Regions from separate parts of the Blautia sp. HCP3S3_H10_2 genome, predicted to be linked through region 2. Evidence: riboswitches for the same ligand, from Rfam matches in the RefSeq annotation. Region 2 holds a riboswitch; the other holds the start of a gene.
The links. Region 2 has a riboswitch for cobalamin ahead of ACTQWB_RS03225 (ABC transporter substrate-binding protein). Riboswitches for the same ligand answer to the same signal wherever they lie in the genome.

Region 1: another riboswitch for cobalamin. It lies ahead of ACTQWB_RS13240 (cysteine-rich small domain-containing protein); the one in region 2 lies ahead of ACTQWB_RS03225 (ABC transporter substrate-binding protein).

Annotation. Positions count from the first base shown of each region.
Region 1 covers NZ_JBQKCL010000012.1:18,921-26,846, reverse strand. Annotated here, with positions in the region: gene ACTQWB_RS13275 (aldehyde dehydrogenase family protein) at 1-360, opposite strand, end outside; gene ACTQWB_RS13270 (class II aldolase/adducin family protein) at 427-1,290, opposite strand; gene ACTQWB_RS13265 (EutP/PduV family microcompartment system protein) at 1,483-1,962, opposite strand; gene ACTQWB_RS13260 (BMC domain-containing protein) at 1,969-2,328, opposite strand; gene ACTQWB_RS13255 (phosphatase) at 2,633-3,346, shown strand; partial or broken gene ACTQWB_RS13250 (DUF6783 domain-containing protein) at 3,300-3,437, opposite strand; partial or broken gene ACTQWB_RS13245 (DUF6783 domain-containing protein) at 3,375-3,518, shown strand; gene ACTQWB_RS13240 (cysteine-rich small domain-containing protein) at 3,553-3,840, opposite strand; cobalamin riboswitch at 4,171-4,358, opposite strand; gene ACTQWB_RS13235 (GDSL-type esterase/lipase family protein) at 4,497-5,537, opposite strand; gene ACTQWB_RS13230 (C40 family peptidase) at 5,727-7,079, opposite strand; gene ACTQWB_RS13225 (N-acetylmuramoyl-L-alanine amidase family protein) at 7,349-7,926, opposite strand, start outside.
Region 2 covers NZ_JBQKCL010000002.1:285,648-293,573, reverse strand. Annotated here, with positions in the region: gene ACTQWB_RS03230 (sirohydrochlorin cobaltochelatase) at 230-1,015, shown strand; cobalamin riboswitch at 1,137-1,347, shown strand; gene ACTQWB_RS03225 (ABC transporter substrate-binding protein) at 1,451-2,548, shown strand; gene ACTQWB_RS03220 (FecCD family ABC transporter permease) at 2,587-3,654, shown strand; gene ACTQWB_RS03215 (ABC transporter ATP-binding protein) at 3,651-4,406, shown strand; gene ACTQWB_RS03210 (CGGC domain-containing protein) at 4,480-4,833, shown strand; gene hemA (glutamyl-tRNA reductase) at 5,062-6,291, shown strand; gene ACTQWB_RS03200 (precorrin-2 dehydrogenase/sirohydrochlorin ferrochelatase family protein) at 6,281-6,766, shown strand; partial or broken gene hemC (hydroxymethylbilane synthase) at 6,747-7,622, shown strand; gene cobA (uroporphyrinogen-III C-methyltransferase) at 7,686-7,926, shown strand, end outside.

The sequences.
Region 1 (7,926 bases), on a different contig from region 2:
AGTCAGTCCTCTGTCGCCAGACCATGCGGTAGTGCTGAGATCTTCTGTACCTGGGGTCTTATCTGCTACCAGATGATGTTTCAGGATCTTATCTCCTACATTTCCCATTCCGGTCTCATCAACACCCATACGTGCAAGGATTTCTGCATTTTCTTTAGTCTTTCTACGAATGCAGGTAATAATTTTTTCTCTCTGGTCCAAGGACATTTTCCGAACGATCTTCTGGGATGCCTTTGCAGCCTCGATAGCTTCGTTCATATCTTTGAAAATTCCATGTTTACCGGCCGGAGCGTCTGCAATCTGCATTTTTGCCATTACTTCCTGTACAATATCCTGTACCATGCTCTCGCTGATTGGCATGAGATTGTTCCTCCTTTAAGGTCACCTGCAGCTGTCCTGATTACAGCTACAGGTATTTATTCTATATTATTTCAGTCCTAACTGAGCCATAACCTGTTTGGTGATCTTAGCTACTAACTCTGCGTCTGCATTAGCAGTGTCAGCTGCAGGAGCATCACTTCCACCTACGAAATCATACTGATATCCTGGGAACTGTTTGTAGTCCTCGTTGTGGCATGCGCCGCCGCAGTTGTGGCAGTTCAGGCCGTCTTTGTTCTGACAGAGGTTTGCAGGATGTTTTCCAGGCATACCGAATTTACGACGGATCTCATAAAGTTTCTTAATGTTCTCTTTATCGAATTCCTTCGGGCCGCCGAGAAGCTTGCTCTGATACAGAAGCTGTGCATAGAACTCTACAGATTCCATCTTCATGTATGCAGCGTTCAGATCTGTGCTCCATGTAAGAGCTCCGTGGTTCTCAAGAAGAACAGCATCGAAATATGGAAGATATTTCTCAAGGTTATCCGGAATCTCCATTGTAGAAGGTGTACCGTACTCAGCGATCGGAACGCATCCAAGAGCGATAACTGCCTCTGGCATGATCGGCTGTGTAAGCGGGATACCTGCGATAGCGAAGGAAGTTGCATAAATCGGATGAGCATGTACAACAGATCCTACATCAGGTCTCTTCTCATATACTCTCATATGCATCTTGATCTCAGATGATGGTTTGAATCCCGGGTTAGCCTGAAGAACATTTCCCTTAGCATCTACTTTACAGATGAACTCTGGAGTCATGAAGCCTTTGGATACACCAGTAGGTGTGCAAAGGAACTCGTTGTCATTAAGCTTTACAGAGATGTTACCATCATTTGCAGCAACCATGTTACGGTTATAGATTCTTCTTCCGATGTCGCAAATCTGTTTTTTGATTTCGTATTCGTTTACCATGCTTTTTTCCTCCTTAAGCACATTCAGGTACGGCGGATTATGTAATTTATAGTACCGCACCGGGTAACTTATCATGGCTGGACATAGCTAGCCTGTTACTTTTTTGGTTATGTTGTAAGTTTACACCATTCCACATCATAAGTCAAGGTTTTTCCGTTGTTTTGTGTTGTTTTGTGTGGAATTTTCAGAGAGTTAATATGTTGTTTTTCGTGGTTTTCCATCTTCTTCCCAGGGCATTACATCCCCTTCTTCTCTGAGATACTCCAGGATTTCCGGAACTCCTTCCTGCAATTTAGAATCCACATAAAAAATCTTCCTGCACCCGGCAAGCTGCAGCCAGGAAGCAGCCAGTTTCACATTTGCGCCAGGATTATGAATCTTAGTGACAATTCCAATCACCTCACGATTCGCCATGCAGGTAATACAGGGTGGAAAAAGGCAATACGGCTCTATAGCAGAAACCAGCAGTCCTACCACATCGGATTCATATGTATACAACGCCAGGGCGTGCCCCAGCCCCTTGGTCTGGGCATACTCTCCTGGCGTATCCACGATCACATCAAAATTATTCACATATTGGGTTTTATGATAATGTATTTTTTCTCCGCGAAGTGCCTGGGTCAGGGTTGTCTTCCCAGCCTCACTGCGGCCGATCAGAACCAGTTTCTTCATATTTTATCAGGTCCTTGTAATAGGGCATAAAGTAAAGCCCAGTTTATTTCCTACATAGTCCAGGATTGCGCTGGTAGAAGCCTCCACCTCAGAAACCGTACCTGTGATAATCAGGCTGCCGCTGAAACGGTCTACAAATCCAAGTTCGATCCCCGAAGACTTCATCGCAATATCTGCCATAATGATAGCAGTCTCTGCAGGACTAACCGTCATAATGCCAATTGCTGCTCTTGAATAGTCCAGGGATGGATCCAGCCCAAGTTTGGTATAAAGAATCTTATCCGGATTCGCAATGATATGCGCCAGGGAAATCTGCTTGCCAGGCACAAGTTCCTGTACGATACGCTGTTTCATTTCCGGAGACATATTATCTGTATATCCTATTTTTTCCTCCTGTCAAAAGCTTTCAGAATTTCTTTTTCTATATATACGATTATAACGTTCTCTTTCGAAAGTGTCAACAAAATGCAACATATATTCCCCCGTTTTGTGTGGTTTTTCCTGTGTTTTAATGTTGTTTTTATTTGTTTTCTTTCGTTTTTATAAATTTACAGTTGACAGTCATTTGCTGCTCTGTCATACTAAAATCAATAATATCTCTGCGCATATGCAGAGATAAACGCTACTACTCCAGGCATGTACATTGCCTGCTATAACAGGAGATGATTTTATGTATCTTTCCGATATACACACTCATTCCATTGCCAGCGGTCACGGTACAGTCTGTACCATCAGTGACATGGCAAAAGCCGCTGCCCGGAAGAATCTGAAGCTGCTGGGAATCACCGATCATGGGCCGGCAACTCTTGCAGCCGGTACCTCATCTTATTTCCGCAGCCTGACTTATTCCCCGAAGAAGCGCTTCGGAGTGGAATTATTATATGGAATCGAACTGAACATTCTTGATATTAATGGAACGGTAGATCTAAACCAGGAACTGCTTGATAAATTAGACTATGCCATTGCCAGCATGCATTATCAGAATTTCCGTCCCCTGACCTGTGAGGGAAATACCACAGCTTTTCTTAATGTAATGAAAAATCCTGTAGTAAAAATTCTTGGACACATTGACAATACCCAGTATGACTTAGATTATGAAACAATCATAAAAGCTACCAGTGACAATGGAGTTATCCTGGAAATCAACGAAGCCTCCCTTGCGCCATATGGATACCGGGGTGATACCCGTGCTAACTGCGCACAAATTCTGAAATACTGTCGCAAATACCTGGTTCCTATCGTGTTATCCAGTGACAGTCACGGCGTGGGACACATCGGTGATTTTACTTATGCAGCTGATTTTGTTCACGAAGCAATGTTTCCGGAAAGCCTGATTCTCAATAATCAGATTCCGAAATTGAAAATGATGTTAAGCATACGCTAGAGTATGTTTGAAAAAGGCTTTCTGCAAGATGTGCGTCACAATTTGTGGGAGATTTTGTCTGATTGAGGGAAGCGTAGCGGGCTACGCTGACTGAAAGAGGGCAAAATATACCGCAAAGTGGGGCGTGCAGATTGCAGGAATGATTTTTCAAACAGGCTCTAGAGTGTGTTAAAAAAGGCTTTCTGCAAGATGCACACTCTGGTGCACTACTCTTCTCTTACTTTTTTCATAAGGTCTGCCAGCTCCTGATATTTGCCGGTCACATAGCCATAATTTTTCCGTTTGTGAGGGAGCTGGCAATTGGTGCAGTCTTTAAAACCTTTTTCATTGTAGCGGAAATTTCCACCGCACTTATCTCCCAATGCATAAAGCGGGCAATAACAGAAAAGGCAGTTAAAATCTTCCGAATCCGCCCCTTTATGGCAGGGGAAAAACTCACATTTCTTATGACTGAAATAAGAATACTCTTTATCTTCCCAATATTTTTTTTCCATAATTTTCTTCTCCTTCTATCGGGTTCCAACATTTTGCCGGAACCCAAGCTTATAAAAAGGTAAAAAAATAACCGCTTACGCGGTCTCACATTCTCATAATATTTCAAATCATCACTTCTAAGAGGGAGCGATGCTACTCCGGGGTAGAATATGATCCGTTCATATATACGCGGAGGGAACGGTTTCATCCGAAGTAGTATCGCCTGCCATTTAATCTGTATAATTCTTCTGAACAGGCGATATTCCATAAAAAATGTCCACTCATAAAAGCGGACAACATCTCAGGGCTGCGGATTCCCTAAAACTGGTTGTTACACTTTCATCGGAAGTTTAACCTCGCCATACCAAGCAGGTTTCCTGGCTCCAGGATCATCGCTTCATCTCCCCTTCTCATGCAGCTGCACAATGGACTCTGAGACTCGCTCCTCTGTTACAGTGACCGGATCACTCAGGTTTCTCACCTGATTCCCTCTTTCTGCCAGCTCATAGCTGTCAGCACTTAATATGTTCAATATGGAATTATACTGACATCATAGTACCACCGGTCACTGCTTCTGTCAACCCTTCACAGGAAATTTTTGTTATTTTTTTATCACGATTCAATCACAAATTTAAATTCCACCCTCTAAGCAAAATTTAGTCTTACAAATTGAAATTCACTTTTGTATTTCTGTAATTTCTCTTATTTTAGAGATCAGCACATTTGCGGTCTTTTCATGTGATTTATGTCCCGGATGCTGTCTCGATCCGAATTCACCAGCAAAAGTATCCGGAAGTTTTACAAATTCCACTTTCTCATCCTTTGATTTTTCTTTATAGTTCCGGACTGCTTCTTCCAATACAGGCAAGATTACATCTCCAAGCATTCCGTAGCACCATATAATATAGCTTTTGGGGTTACAGGCTCTTATTTTTTTCAAAAACTCCTCTGCTGCACGTTCCACTTTTTCCAGATTCTTCGCGCCCATACCATCATTGGTTCCCAGATTTACAATAATTACATCTGGCTGGAATTTCTGAAAATCCCATTTTTCAAAGGCTCCCAGATGCTCATTTTGTGTTCCGTTTAGAAGGCCGCACACTTGATCATAATATAAGGGAATCGCCTGCTGTTCATTGCCTTCCCAGGAACAGAAAATACCCCAGCCGCTCTGGCTTATGCAGTTATACACAGCGCCAAGTTCTTTTGCCACCATATAAGCATAATTATCCACAGCATTAAAGCAAAATGAATTCCAGGTCATCTCAGACCCGGCACCACTGCCGCCTTCCCCAGAAGTAATACTGTCTCCGATCACTTCTATCTTTAACCTTGGTTCTTCAAGGGGATAAAAATCACCATCCGTTTCTATTTCTAATACCTGAAGCAATGTTTTTTCATCTGTGGGAAATGCCGGTGTATCACGAAGCAGTTTTACATTTCTAACCTTATCACCTTCCATATTGCGGAAAAGGCAGATCCGCTGCTCCCCTTTATTTAGCATAAGGCGCTGACTTATGGCGCCATCCACGATAATGTCCACCCAGGGCTCAAATATTTCGTAATCAGAATATACTTTGACCCATATTTCTGTTGCCCTCACATTCATTTCAATTCCAGATGCATTCCAGAATAAAGTGACCGGTTCCAGACTTCCATTTGTCCTGCCAAGTACTCTTAAGTATGGAACCTCTTTCATCAGATATTTTTTCAGCATGTTTTCTCCTTCCTGTACCATCCTAGAAAATCTTCTTTTTATTACTATACGACTTTTTCTTTGGTATTTCCATAGGGTGTATATCACAATCTGTGTAAAGCCTTTTTAACGTCCCGAAACTTTACATCGTATTTTACAAAAAGCCCTCCCGGATCAATCCGGAAGGGCCCATATTTTCAATTATTCAGACTACACAAGACGTCTTACAGAAGTAATGGTTCTGTATGCAGCATTATCACTGATCTTGATTCCGTCTCTGGAATTAGATGCATGTACAATCTGTCCATTTCCCATATAAATTGCAACGTGTCCACCATAACAAATCAGATCACCTGGCTGAGCATCCGCATAAGATACTTCATATCCGGCGTTCTGCTGCTCATAGGAAGTTCTCGGAAGACTTACGCCAAAGTTTGCATATACGCTCTGTACAAAGCCGGAACAGTCAGCACCATTGGTAAGGCTTGTTCCGCCCCACACATATGGATTACCAACAAACTGTGTGGCATAATCTACTACAGAAGAACCTGATCCAGAATAGCTGCTGGAACTACTAGATGAGCTTGAAGAAGTCTCTGAGGAATCATAGTCTACAGTATTCTCTGTATCGATCACATTGCCATACTCATCATATTCATAATCGGAAGAACCATCAGAAGAGCTATCACCAGAACCGCTTATAACATTTCCATCCTCGTCATATTCAACATTCTCTGATGAATCATCATATTCTCCGTTCTCTTCCGCCTCCTGTGCTGCAGCTGCTGCGGCAGCCTCTACCTCAGCCTGGCGTCTTGCCTCTTCTTCAGCTGCGATACGTTCTGCTTCAAGCTGCTCAATCTCAGCCTGCTGCTCTGCCAGAAGATTTGCATACTCGGTAGCCTGCTGCTGTGCATATGCGATCTCATTCTCACAATCAGCGCTATTTGCACGGGTCACATCCAGCTGATACTGAAGATTGGACTGCTGTGCTTCGTACTCTTCTTTCATAGTCTCGAAATCAGCCTTCTCCTGCTCATACTGGCTCTCCAGCTTCTGAACCTCTTCAATTGTTCTTGCATATTTCTGAAGGCTCTCTCTGTCCTGCTCATACATCTGCTGTGTATACTCTGCTCTGGTAAGAAGGTCTGCAAGGTTATCCGCATTAAGCATCATCTGGAACCATGCATTGTTCCCACCTTTTTCGTAAAGGTACTGGATACGCTTCTTCATGGCACTGTACTGTTTATCTTTCGCATTCTGTGCCTTCGTCAGGTCGCCTTTTGTTTTCTCAATCTCTGCTTCCTTGGAAGCGATATCATTCTCAAGAGTCTGAATGGAAACCATTACATTTACAAGATCAGAATTCAAGGATTCGATCTGGCTCTCAAGCTGTTGTTTCTGCTCCCACAAAGCACTCATACGCTCATATGTAGCATCCAGCTGCTGGCTTGTCCAAGCCTGCTCTTCTCTTAAGTCACTCTCACGGTCAGCCATTACTCCGACTGTCTGTGAGCCGCACATTAAAATTGCCAGTGTCAGACATACAATTCTTTTCTTCATGTTTCATCACCCTCGTTAATCTTTTTGATAATCTAAATAGCTCAATTTGTAATATGTTTGCAATATTTTCTTCAACCTTGCTACATATTAGCACACCTTTGAAAAGATTTCAACCCTAAATTGCAATAAATTTTAAATTTCTGTAACATTTCGTAACATTTAGTTTCGTATCCATCAAAAAAAGAAACCCACACTTATGCAGGTTTCCTTTCTTATATTGATTCTTTCATGTTTTTATAAGTTGTTATATCCGGCTTCTTATATACTCTTTATTTTCCAAACAGGTCATACAAGATCTGATCTGCGGTCTTATTACCATAACCGTCTGGATCTGAGAGTACATTGCTGTTCCATCTAAGGAAATTACCATTACGAATGTAATTTCCGACAGATGTATGATAATCAAAAATATTATATCCAGCATACATAGCCATATATTTCTTCGCCAACGCCACTGCCTGGCTGGAATAATTGCCAGTCGGGGTCGTTGTTCCAGAGATCTGTACACCAGCCTGTGGAGTGGAGTGCACGATTACAACGCTCTTATCACTGCACTGTCCGATAACGATCCAGGTATGACCATCATTATATCCAATATCACCAGGCTTCAATGTCCAGCCATTCTGGGACAGATAGGACTGGCTGACAATACTTCCCCAGCCTTTTCCTGAATAATAGCTGCCGATTTCACCAGATACTACTGTATATCCATATCCAACTCCAGACTTTGTCTGCATCACCTGATAAGCAGACCATCCAACAAAGCCAGAGCAGTCAAAGCCTTTCGCTCTATTTGATGTGGAAAGATCACGATAATTATTGTAATTATACCCAGATGGATTAGAGG
Region 2 (7,926 bases):
CTACATTGTAATTCATTGTTATGCAGATTGCAAGACATATTATATGAATAATAGGCAATTGAACGAAACTCATTCCTATGATATGATAAATTACACTTACAGTGAAATATGCTTCAAATCTTTCGGAGTATCATCAGAGTAATTGCAAAATCAGCTATATTTACCCGATAAAAAGCTTTTGCAGCCTAAACTGTAAGAATGGTTAGAGTTAGAAAAATGGAGGTAAAAAATGAACAGTCTCGCAAAAAAAGCAATCCTTGTGGTAAGTTTTGGAACCAGCCATGAGGACACCAGGAAAGTGACCATTGACGCTATTGAGGAGGCGATTGGAGCCGCTTTTCCTGATCACAGGATTTACCGTGCCTGGACCAGCAAGATGATCCTGGCCAAAATTGAGAAAAGGGATCACATTCATTATGACAATGTGAAAGAAGCTATGGATCACATGGCACAGGATGGAATCACAGATGTGATCGTTCAGCCCACCCATGTCATGAATGGCGTAGAGAATGATCTGATGAAAGCGGATGTTCTGGCATATGCCGATCGTTTCCAGTCTGTGAAATTCGGAGATCCGCTGCTTACCACAGAAGAGGACAATGAATATGTGGTAAAAGCAATCACAGACGCACTTCTGGTAAAGGATGAGGAAACAGCACTGGTACTTATGGGGCATGGAACGGAACATTATGCAAATACCGTTTATGCAGCCTTAGATTACAGATTCAAGGACATGGGTTATGAAAATGTGATCGTTGGTACCGTGGAGGCTTACCCGGGAATGGAACAGGTTTTGAAAAAGTTGGAAAAATCTGCTCCAAAGAAAGTAATGATCGCGCCATTTATGATCGTTGCCGGTGACCATGCCAAGAACGACATGGCAGGAGAGGAAGAAGATTCCTGGAAAAATATCATTGGGGCAAAAGGCTATCAGGTAGAAACTGTTTTGAAAGGTCTTGGCGAATACAAGAGTATTCGAAATTTGTTTGTAGAGCATGTAAAAAAAGCAAAATGATAAGAAACACGATTGGTTCGTTGCTCACGGAAATAAATGAGAATTGATAAATAGTTGACAATTTATTTAATCAGCGAATTATTTTGTTGTTTTTAAAGAAGAGATATGCTAGACTGTTGAAGTAATTGAATACCAGTTAAGTGAACAGCAATTCTGCTGTGAGAGGGAATCAGGTGTAAGACCTGAACGGTTGCGGCCACTGTATACAGGAAGGCAGGCTTAAAGAAACCATTGCGCATATGCGTGAGAAGGAAAGCCATGCTGCTAGAGTTTATTTGAAAAAGGCTCTGGGACCTGTGAGCCAGGAAACCTGCTTGACAAGGGTAAGAGAAGGAGCTTCCGTAAAAAGTGCCTTTTAAGTCACTGCCAGCAGTGACGCTTTTTGAAGCCCCATCTTTTCGGTTACAGAAAACAAACGAAAAGAGAGGAAAAGAAATGAAAAACAAAGTTTTAACCACAAGAATCATGGCTATGATGATGGCAGCTGCTATGACTATGTCCGTATCACCTGCAGTTTATGCAGCAGAGCGTGCTGACTCCGAGACCATCAAGGAGGACAATCAGCCTGCAGAGGAAACCACAGATGCTTCTGAGGAGAACGCAGATGCAGCTTCTGAAGGAGAGACCAGAACAGAGTATCCTTTGACCATCACAACCTATGATTACGATGGAAACGAAATCGAAACCACCTATGAAAAAGCACCGGAAAAGGTTATCGCTGTATACCAGGGTAGCATCGAGACAATGCTTGCACTTGGTCTTGAGGACCGTCTTGTAGCAACAGCTGGTCTTGATAATGAAGTTCCGGATGCTCTCAAAGAAGCATTTTCTAAAACAAATTATCTTGATGAATTTACCCCATCTCTTGAAACTGTTACTATGCTGGAGCCAGATATGATCCTTTCCTGGAGTTCTCTGTTTTCTGATAAGAACCTTGGAAATGTAACCAACTGGATCGACAAAGGCTGCAACACCTACTATAACTCCAATACCCGTCCAGGCGGTGAGAGAACCCTGGAAAACGAATATACAGATATCCTGAACCTTGGTAAAATCTTCGACGTGCAGGATAAAGCGGAAGCAATCATAGATGACATTAAAGCAGTTATCGACAATACACTTGAGGCTACAAAAGACGTAGAAGAGAAGCCTACCGTAATGGTTCTGGAGCCACTGGGTGAGGATATCACAAACTATGGCGCAATCAGCCTTGGCGGAGATATGGTAACCAAGTTAGGCGCCACTCTTGCAAATCCGGATGCCTCTGCTGTTGGAAAAGAGGATATCATTGCTGCAAACCCGGATGTAATCTTTGTTGTATACATGCCATACGCTGGTGATGACCCACAGAGCGTTCTGGAAAGCCAGATGGCAGTTATCCAGGATGACGAGGCACTTCAGAGCCTTGACGCTGTAAAGAACGGCCGTGTATACCCGATCATGCTCAGCGAAATGTATGCAAGTGCAACACGTACCCAGGACGGAGTAGAGACATTTGCAAAGGGATTATATCCTGACGTTACAATTGACTAAACTTTGTCTGGTAACGGATATTGATTGAGGAAAAAACAGTGAAAAAAGATAAAATTTTTCGTTCTTCGATATATGCCACAGCCCTTATTGGACTTATAGCATTTCTGATTTTTTCCATACTGGCAGCTGTTACATTTGGAAATGCAGATCTTTCATTGAAGGATGTATACAGTGTGATCCTGTACAAAATATTCCACATCAAAAGTATGGCCTCCTATTCTGAGGGGGCCATTCATGATGTTGTATGGCTGATTCGTCTTCCGAGAGTTCTCCTGGCACTTGCAGTAGGAATGGCACTTTCCGTGTGCGGTGTGGTCATGCAGGCAATTGTGCAGAATCCGTTGGCAGATCCTTATGTGCTTGGTATTTCTTCCGGTGCTTCTTTGGGAGCCACTCTGGCGATCATGCTGGGAATTGGTAGTTTCCTTGGGGGAAATTCCGTAGGAATCTGTGCGTTTATAGGAGCTATGCTCACCTCCTTTGCTGTTATAGCAATTGCCAATATGGGTGGAAAAGCTACATCTGCCAAGCTGATCCTTGCCGGAATGGCTATCAGTGCGGTATGTTCTGCTTTTTCCAACTTTGTACTCTACATAACAAATGATAAAAATGGTGCTACAGAAGTTATGAAGTGGACAATGGGAAGCCTTGCAGGTGCAAACTGGTCAAGAGTAACTGTTATGCTTCCTGTTACCTTAATATGTGTAGTGCTTTTCTGGACGCAATACAGAAACCTGAACCTGATGCTGCTTGGAGATGAAGTCTCCATTACCTTGGGAACTGATCTGCACAGATTTCGGACTGCATATCTGGTCCTGTCTTCTGTGATGGTAGGATTTGCTGTATACTGTGCCGGTGTGATCGGTTTTGTGGGACTGGTGATTCCACATGTGGTGAGAATCCTTTTTGGAACGGATCACAGCCATCTGATTCCACTTAGCGCACTTCTTGGAGGTTCCTTTCTGATCTGGTGTGATGTAGCATGCCGTGTCATCCTGAAAAATTCAGAAATGCCCATCGGAGTACTGGTATCCATCATAGGTGCTCCTTGCTTTATCTATTTGCTGGTCCGCAGATCTTATGGATTCGGAGGGAAAAAGGGATGAAAATAACCACAGAAGATATCCGCGTCAGTTTTCAGGCAAAGGAAATCCTAAAAGGAATCTCAATTGAAACCAGGGATAAAGAGCTGGTAGGAATCATTGGACCCAACGGAAGCGGAAAATCCACTTTGCTGAAATGTATTTACCGGGTGTTAAAGGCAAATTCCGGGGCAGTGTATCTGGATGGTGAGGAGCTTTACTCTATGAATGCCAAAAGCTCTGCGAAAAAAATGGCAGTAGTGGCCCAGCATAATTACTATAATTTTGATTTCAGTGTAAGAGAAGTGGTTCTGATGGGGCGTGCCCCTCATAAAAAAACGCTGGAAAGAGATAATGCAAATGACTACAGGATCGTTGAGGAAGCACTGAAAACAGTGCAGATGGAGAAGTTCGCAGACCGCAGCTTTTCTACTTTGTCAGGTGGAGAGCAGCAGCGTGTTATCCTGGCGAGAGCTCTTGCCCAGCAGACACCTGCGCTGATCCTGGATGAACCGACCAATCATCTTGACATCACCCATCAGATCATGTTAATGAAACTGGTGAAGAATCTGGATGTTACTGTGATCTCTGCAATTCATGATCTGAATATTGCAGCTGCTTATTGTGATAGAATTTATGTTATGAAAGATGGTGTGCTGGAGGGACAGGGTACACCTAAAGAAGTATTGACCCCGGAACTGATCCGGAGGATTTATAAAGTGGAATCCGAAGTTGTTTATGACAGCCAGGGAAAGATGCATATTTTATTTTTATAAATAACCGGTCCGAGAAGCACCTAAAGAAGATTGTTTTGAGAGGATGCTTTAAGCCGGAAAGGATGAAAAGACAATGACAAAGATTGGAATTCTGACCTGCCTTCATTCCAATGATGTCTGTGCCAGGGTGGGGTGCCTGAAAGAATTTATGAACCGGGATGCCTTTTTTAAGGATTATTCCAAGGATACCGCCTTGGCAGCTATGATGACATGCAATGGATGCAAAAGCATGAATCCCACAGAACCAGATGAGGATAAGGGGATTTTAGAAAAAATGGACAGGCTGGTCAGTGAGAATATTGACATTATGCATGTCGGAGTGTGCCGTCTGACAGATGAAAAAAAAGAGTGCCCCAGGATGACTAAAATCTGTAAAATGATAGAAGACAGGGGCATTCAGGTAGTAAGAGGTACACATAGGGAATAAAAAGATACGAAAAGATACGAAAAGATACGAAAAGAAGAAAAACTTCCGGACAGATAAACGGGAAAGCAAAAGCTGTTGTTTACTTCGTGACATTAAAATCTGCCTGGAAGTTTTTGTTTTGTGGTTTTATTGACAATATCCAGATGAGTTAGTAAAATTAGCGTTGGCGGAAAAATGATAGAAATATAAAACGCTGTAGTAAGAAAGTATTAAGGAGATTTACATAAGATGAGTATTTCCATGATTGGAATCGACCATAGTATGGCTCCCATAGATATAAGGGCCTTATTTGCATTTACCAAAAAGAATGCAGGGGAGGCAATGGAGAAAATAAAAGAACAGCCTGGAATAAACGGCTGCATTATCCTTTCCACATGCAACCGCCTGGAGGTCTGGGCAAGTGTGGAGGAAGAAGCAGAGATTTCTTTGTATGAAGAGCTTTGTAATATAAAAAAGATACATAACAGGGAATATGAGAAATATTTTATAAAACGGGAAGGGCATGATGCCGCAGAGCATTTATTTTATCTTGCCTCGGGACTGAAATCCCAGATTCTGGGCGAAGACCAGATCCTGACCCAGGTAAAAGATGCCCTTGGCATTGCCAGAGAGCATTTCACCACAGATGGAGCCCTTGAAGTGCTTTTTCGGATGGCTGTGACGGCAGGCAAAAAAATAAAAACAGAAGTCCCATTTTCCCACGGGAATCCTTCTGTGATCCATCAGGCCATACAAATGCTGGAGAAACAGGGATATTCTGTGAATGGTAAAGTCTGTATGGTGATTGGAAACGGTGAGATGGGAAAAGTGGCAGCGCAGACGTTGATGGAAGCCGGTGCGGATGTGACGGTAACGGTGCGCCAGTACCGGAGCGGTATGGTAAGTATTCCATTTGGATGTAAAAGAATCAATTATGGGGAGAGAATGGAGTATTTGCCCAAATGCGATCTGGTGGTAAGTGCTACCGCAAGTCCCAATTTCACATTACGTGAAGAACTTTTTGAAGATCTGGAACTGGAAAAAAGCATTGTTCTTATTGACCTGGCTGTACCAAGGGACATTGAGCCGGAGGTAGGAAGATTCGAAGGTGTTACTCTGTTTGATATGGATAGCTTCAAAACAGAGGAAAAGCCTGCCGAACTTCAGGAAAATCTGGAAGCAGCAGGAAAAATCGTCCGGGAGCAGATGGAAGAATTTTTTAAATGGCTGGAAGGCAAGGATCTGATTCCGCGTATACAGGAAATCAAAGAAAAAGCGGTAAATGATTTTAATTTAAGAATCAGGAAACCACTGAAAAATGCTCATATGGAAGAACAGGAAAAAGAGCAGCTGATAAGTGCAGTGGATCTTGCAATGGAGAAGGTTGTAAACAAAATGCTGTTTGGATTAAGGGACAGCATGAATGAGCAGGCATTTGTGGAATGTGTAGCAGGACTGGAGAAAACATATGAAAAATAAACGTTATTTTCCACTGTATGTGGACTTATCTGATAAAAATATTGTGGTAGTGGGTGGGGGATCCATTGCCACAAGAAGAGTAAAGGCATTATTATTATTTACCAGGAATATTACAGTAATTGCACCGAAAATGACAGCAGATCTGTGGGAACTGGGCAAGCTGGGTAAAATTCAGATCCAGCCCCGCCCTGTGAAAAAATCAGATTTTTCCATGGCATATATGGTGCTTGCTGTTACCAATAATAGAGAGTTAAATGAAGAAATCTACCGGATCTGCAAAGAAGAGGGGATTTATGTAAATGTTGCAAGTGATAAGAGTTTATGTGACTTTTATTTCCCTGGAATCTGCCTGAAAGATGACATTGTGGTGGGAATTACGGCCAGCGGGGTCAACCATAAGAAGGCGAAGGCGGTAAGAGAAAAAATGCAGGCACTTCTGGAAGAACTGGAAAAAGATGAGGATAGTTATGAATAAGAAAGTTGTGATCGGAAGCCGGGAAAGCAAGCTTGCTGTCCTGCAAAGCCAGATGGTGAAGAATTTTATTGTCTGTAACCATCCGGAAATGGATGTGGAAATTCTCACCATGAAGACCACAGGGGATAAAATTCTGGACCGGACTCTGGATAAAATCGGTGGAAAGGGCCTGTTTGTAAAGGAACTGGACCGTGCTCTTCTGGAAGGCAGAAGTCAGCTGTCCGTCCATAGCCTGAAGGATATGCCAATGGAAATTCCAGAGACGCTGCCGATACTTGCTTTTTCCAAAAGAGAAGATGTAAGGGATGTGCTGGTTCTTCCAAGAGGCTGTGATACCTTGGACACATCTAAGCCTATTGGTTGCTCCAGCCTTCGCAGAAAGCTGCAGTTAAAAGAGATTTTTCCGGATATGAAGGTGAAAAGCATCCGTGGAAATCTTCAGACAAGGCTGGAAAAGCTGGACAACGGAGAATATTCCGCACTGGTTCTTGCTGCCGCAGGTCTGAAGCGTCTGGGACTTGAAAAGAGGATCAGCAGGTATTTTGATACAGAGGAAATGATTCCGGCAGCAGGCCAGGGGATTCTGGCGGTTCAGGGAATCAAAGGGCAGGATTATGATTATCTGAATGGATATGATGATCCTGAGGCGCATCAGGCTGCCACAGCAGAGAGAGCTTTTGTAAGCTACCTGAATGGAGGCTGCACTTCTCCGGTAGCGGCCTATGGAGAAATAAAAGACGGTCAGTTGAAACTTACCGGCCTTTATTATGAAGAAGAGACGGGGCATTATCTGAAAGGCTGCAAAGCAGGAAGTCCTTCCCAGGCAGCAGAATTGGGAATTTCTCTGGCAAAGGAGCTGCAGCAGCGCTGTAAAGTAGAATACAAAGAGTCCAGCTTACAGGAGGATAACAAAAAAGAAATGGGAAAAGTCTGGCTGGTGGGAGCCGGCCCTGGAGATGTAGGACTTTTTACCATGAAGGGTGCCCAGGTCTTAGACCAGGCAGATGTGGTTGTTTATGACAGCCTGGTAGGCCAGGGAATCCTGACCCGGATCCCGGCTTCTGCGAAACTGATCAATGTTGGAAAACGTGCCGGACACCACACCATGTCCCAGGAGATGATCAATCAGGTACTGGCAGATGAGGCAAAAAAAGGCAACC